Regions from separate parts of the Stenotrophomonas sp. YJH_SMC_135 genome, predicted to be linked through region 1. Evidence: riboswitches for the same ligand, from Rfam matches in the RefSeq annotation. Region 1 holds a riboswitch; the other holds the start of a gene.
What was found. Region 1 has a riboswitch for thiamine pyrophosphate ahead of thiC (phosphomethylpyrimidine synthase ThiC). Riboswitches for the same ligand answer to the same signal wherever they lie in the genome.

Region 2: it holds a riboswitch for thiamine pyrophosphate, as region 1 does, so the genes downstream of both, AC5P98_RS15605 (TonB-dependent receptor) here and thiC (phosphomethylpyrimidine synthase ThiC) in region 1, are expected to answer to the same signal.

Annotation. Positions count from the first base shown of each region.
Region 1 is NZ_JCAFVN010000002.1:608,715-610,912, reverse strand. It holds gene thiC (phosphomethylpyrimidine synthase ThiC) at 1-1,285, opposite strand, end outside; TPP riboswitch at 1,368-1,469, opposite strand; gene AC5P98_RS09325 (BCCT family transporter) at 1,735-2,198, shown strand, end outside.
Region 2 is NZ_JCAFVN010000004.1:188,696-190,893, reverse strand. It holds gene AC5P98_RS15605 (TonB-dependent receptor) at 1-1,313, opposite strand, end outside; TPP riboswitch at 1,384-1,479, opposite strand; gene AC5P98_RS15600 (phosphotransferase enzyme family protein) at 1,578-2,198, opposite strand, start outside.

The sequences.
Region 1 (2,198 bases):
CGTGGCCGGGGCCTTCGATCATGGTCTGCACATCATGCTTCCAGGCGATCTTGGTGAGCTCACCCAGCGTCTCCAGCTCACCGAACTGCGCCGCGTCGTTGGCATCGGCGATGCAGCCCGGGCGCAGGCCGTCACCCAGCGAGAAGGTCACGTCATAGGCCTTCATGATCTCGCAGATGTCTTCGAAGTGCGTGTAGAGGAAATTCTCCCTGTGGTGCGCCAGGCACCACTTGGCCATGATCGAACCACCACGGCTGACGATGCCGGTGACCCGCTTGGCGGTGAGCGGCACGTAGCGCAACAGCACGCCGGCGTGGATGGTGAAGTAGTCCACGCCCTGCTCGGCCTGCTCGATCAGCGTGTCGCGGAAGATCTCCCAGGTAAGCGCTTCGGCGCGGCCGTCGACCTTCTCCAGCGCCTGGTAGATCGGCACGGTACCGATCGCCACCGGCGAGTTGCGGATGATCCACTCGCGGGTTTCGTGGATGTGCTTGCCGGTGGACAGGTCCATCACGGTGTCACCACCCCAGCGGATCGCCCACACCAGTTTCTCCACCTCTTCGGCAATGCCCGAGGACACCGCGCTGTTGCCGATGTTGGCGTTGATCTTGGTCAGGAAGTTGCGGCCGATGATCATCGGCTCGCTTTCCGGGTGGTTGATGTTGTTGGGCAGCACCGCACGGCCACGGGCGATTTCATCGCGCACGAACTCCGGCGTGATGATCTTCTGGATCGAGGCGCCGAACGCCTCGCCCGGGTGCTGCTGCAGCAGGCCGGCATCGCGGATCGCGTCCAGCCGCTGGTTTTCGCGGATGGCGACGAATTCCATTTCCGGCGTGATGATGCCGCGGCGCGCATAGTGCATCTGGGTGACGTTCGCGCCTGCACGTGCACGGCGCGGCAGGCTGCGTGTGGGGAAGCGCACAGCATCGAGCTTCGGGTCGTGCTCGCGATCGCGGCCGAACGACGAACTCAGGCCGTCGAGCTGTTCGGTATCGCCGCGCTCCTCCACCCAGCCACGACGCAGCGCCGGCAGGCCCGCGGACAGATCGATACGCGCGTCCGGATCGGTGTACGGGCCCGACGTATCGTAGACCGTGACCGGTGCATTCTCTTCGCCGCCGAACAGCGTCGGCGTGCGGGTCAACGCGATCTCGCGCATCGGCACCTGCAGATCCGGACGCGAACCGGGTACGTGGATCTTGCGCGAGCCGGGAATGGGCCGGGTCACGGATTCGGAGAGTTGCTGGGCCTGTTGCTGCAGGGCGGAGAGCTGTGCGTTCATCGGGCATCGTCCAGGAAGGTCAGGGACGAAGCGGCGGCGCACTGCGACCGCGCACGGACGGTCCTTGGGCGGTGTCCGGGCACGGCTGCACTGCAAAGCTTCCCTACGCCGGTATGAGCCGGATCAGGTTCCAAGGGACTGTCTCAACCGTGGCCACATGGCCGCGGTACCCCCGCTTCTTGGCGTGCATTAGAGCATAGACCGCCCGCTCCGGGAGTTGCCCCCGCGGTCAGATCCGCTTTCCTGTGGAAAGCGGATCTGATCCGGATCGTTGTTCGTTAACAGAACCATGACGTCGCGTTCAGTAACGTGCACGTCCGTCGCCCTCCAGCGACCGATGCGTCCTTCGCCGCCGACGCGGCCCCTGCCCGGTTCGCGCTGCATGCCGCCGGTCCTTCGCTGCAAGCTCTGCTCGCTCCCCTCAATCCCTTGATCGGAGAAGCTCCTTCATGGTGTTTCGCGTTTCCATCGCACTGGTTCTGCTGCTGGTGCTGCTTGCCGGTATTGCACCAGGCCCCTTCAATGCCGTGGTGCAGTCGATGCTGGCAGAAGTCATCCGCAGCGTCGGCTGGCTGTACCTGCTGGTGGTATTCCTGGCCCTGGTGTTCCTGATGTACCTGGCTTTCGGTCGCTTCGGCAACCTGCGCATCGGTGGCGAAGACGCCGAGCCCGAGTTCTCGCGAGCCAGCTGGATGTCGATGCTGTTCGCCGCCGGCATGGGCATCGGCCTGGTGTTCTGGGGCGCCGCCGAGCCCATTTCGCACTTCAGCAAGCCACCGGAAGGGCTTGCTCCGCAGAGCCTGGATGCGGCACGCGCCTCGATGCGCTATGCATTCTTCCACTGGGGCCTGCACCCGTGGGCCATCTATGCGCTGATCGGGCTGGCAATGGCCTGGTTCCAGTTCAACCGCAA
Region 2 (2,198 bases), on a different contig from region 1:
TGGCGGCTGTCCAGGCGTCGTGCGGAGGGGCCGGGCATCTTCGGCGACGGCTCGAACACGGGCACCTGCGGGTCGTGGATGTTGCTGGTGCCGACGTACTCGTTGACGCTCGGGCGCCTTTCCACGGTACGACGGAAGTAGTCGGCGCCGACGGTCAGCTGATGGCCGACGCTGCCGGTCTCGAAGCGGCCGCGCAGCTCGGCACGGGCCTGCTGGTTGCGGCGGGTGTCGTCCGGGCTGCGGTAGTCGTAGACATCGTAGTCGCCGTTGGGCGCGAAGTAGTTGCCCGGCACGCTGCCATCGGCGCACTGCACGGCGTAGTAGCAGCCGTAGGCGAAGGCGACGTTGTCATCGATCACCGAGCGGCTGTGGCCGACCGAGACGCGCGACTGCCAGGCATCGTTGAAGTCGTAGGTATGCAGCGCGGTGATGTTGGTGCTGGCGATATCCACCGGGCGCTGCCACGGCTGGTAGCCGAGCAGGTGCTCGCGGTCGACACCGCGCGGCAGTTCGCGTGCGCCCAGCAGCTGGTAGCCGGACACCGAACGCTGCGAGCTGGTCTGGTAGTTGGCATCTACTTCCAGCTTGCCGCGCTCGCCGATCAGCCAGTCGGCGGCCAGCGAGTAGAAGTTGCGGCGGCCATCGGCGTGCGCGACGTAGGAATTGCTGGAGTCCCATGCGGCATTCAGGCGCAGGCCGAAGCGCGGGGTGATCCAGTGGCCGACATCGACGGCGACGTAGCGTGAGCCTTCCGAATCGGTGCCGAGCGTGGCGGTGCGTACTTCAGCCGGGCGCTTGCCGATGTAGTTGATGATCCCGCCCGGCGCCATCACCCCTGCCGCCAGGCCGGCTTCACCCTTGAGGATCTCGACCGACTGCACGTTCTCCAGCGCCAGGCGTTGCTCGCCGGCGATGGACAGCCCGTTGAAGCGGTAGCCGGTGGCGGCGTCCAGCGCGAAGCCGCGGATGGCGATGTTCTGGTAGTAGCCCACAGGTGCATACGCATCACCCAGCGAGGCATCGTTGCTGGCCAGCTCGGACAGCGAACGTACCTGGCGACGTTCGAGATAGTCGCGCTCGAGCACGTTCACCGAAGCCGGCGTGTCCTTCCACGAACCGCCGCCGAAGGCATTCACGCGCGAGGTATCGGCCTTCGGCTTGCCGGCCTCCACGCGCACCGCCGCCAGTTCGGTCGGCGAGCGTTCGGCACCAGTGGCAGCCGCATCGGTGGTGGCCTCGGCCTCGCTGGCATGCAGCGGCAGCGCGGCGCAGAGGGCGAGTGAGAGCAGGGTGGGGCGCAGGCAGCGGTTCATTCGGTTCGTCTTCGGACAACAAGGGAGACGAAGCGACGGCGCGCAGGTGCACCGGCCCATGATGGGGGTGTGGCTGCGGCTCAAAGCTCCCTACGCCGGTGCAAACCGGATCAGGTTCCAAGGGACTCTCTCAGCCTGGCAGATCCAGGCACCCCCGCTTCAGGTGACCATTTCACTACAAATGGTACGGATTTGCGAGCGCCAGCCGGGGTCAGATCCCTTTCCTGCGGAAAGGGATCTGACCGCAACGCTGCGTCAACCGGATCACGCGACGGCGTGCAGGGCCTGCAGCAGTGCCCGTCCCGGCGCGCTGTGGAACCACGCCGGATGGCCCAGCATGAAGGGCTGCCAGGCCACGTCGGCATTCGCGGTTGAGCGGGTGACACCTTCGAAGTACTCCACTTCGGACAGTGCGAAGTCGAAATGGACCATTGGCAGCAGGTCGGCCAGCAGGTGCACGCGTGCCGCCGACAACGGCAGCACCTCGCGGTAGCCGTCGAGCAGGGCCAGCGCGATATCGATGCGCACCGCCTCCATGCCGCGCTCCAGTTCCAGCCACGCCACGGCGTTGCGCTCGATCGCGGTGGCGAGGTCGAACAGCGCGCTGGTGGGCGACGCCAGGCCGAAATCCAGCACGGTGCTGACCTCGCCGTTGCGCCACAGCAGGTTGGAGACATGCCAGTCGTTGTGCGCCCACAGCCGGGGCTCGGCGCGCAGGCGCTCGGCCAGGCCGGCGTGCCACGGCAGCACGTCGCGCTGCAGCTGTGCTTCCCATGGAATGCGCGCGAGATAGCGTGCCAGCCCGGGACGTTCATCCAGTCCTGCCTTGATGGCGGCGATCGGATCGTCGGCACGGATCAGGTCGTCGCGCGCCACCAGCAGATG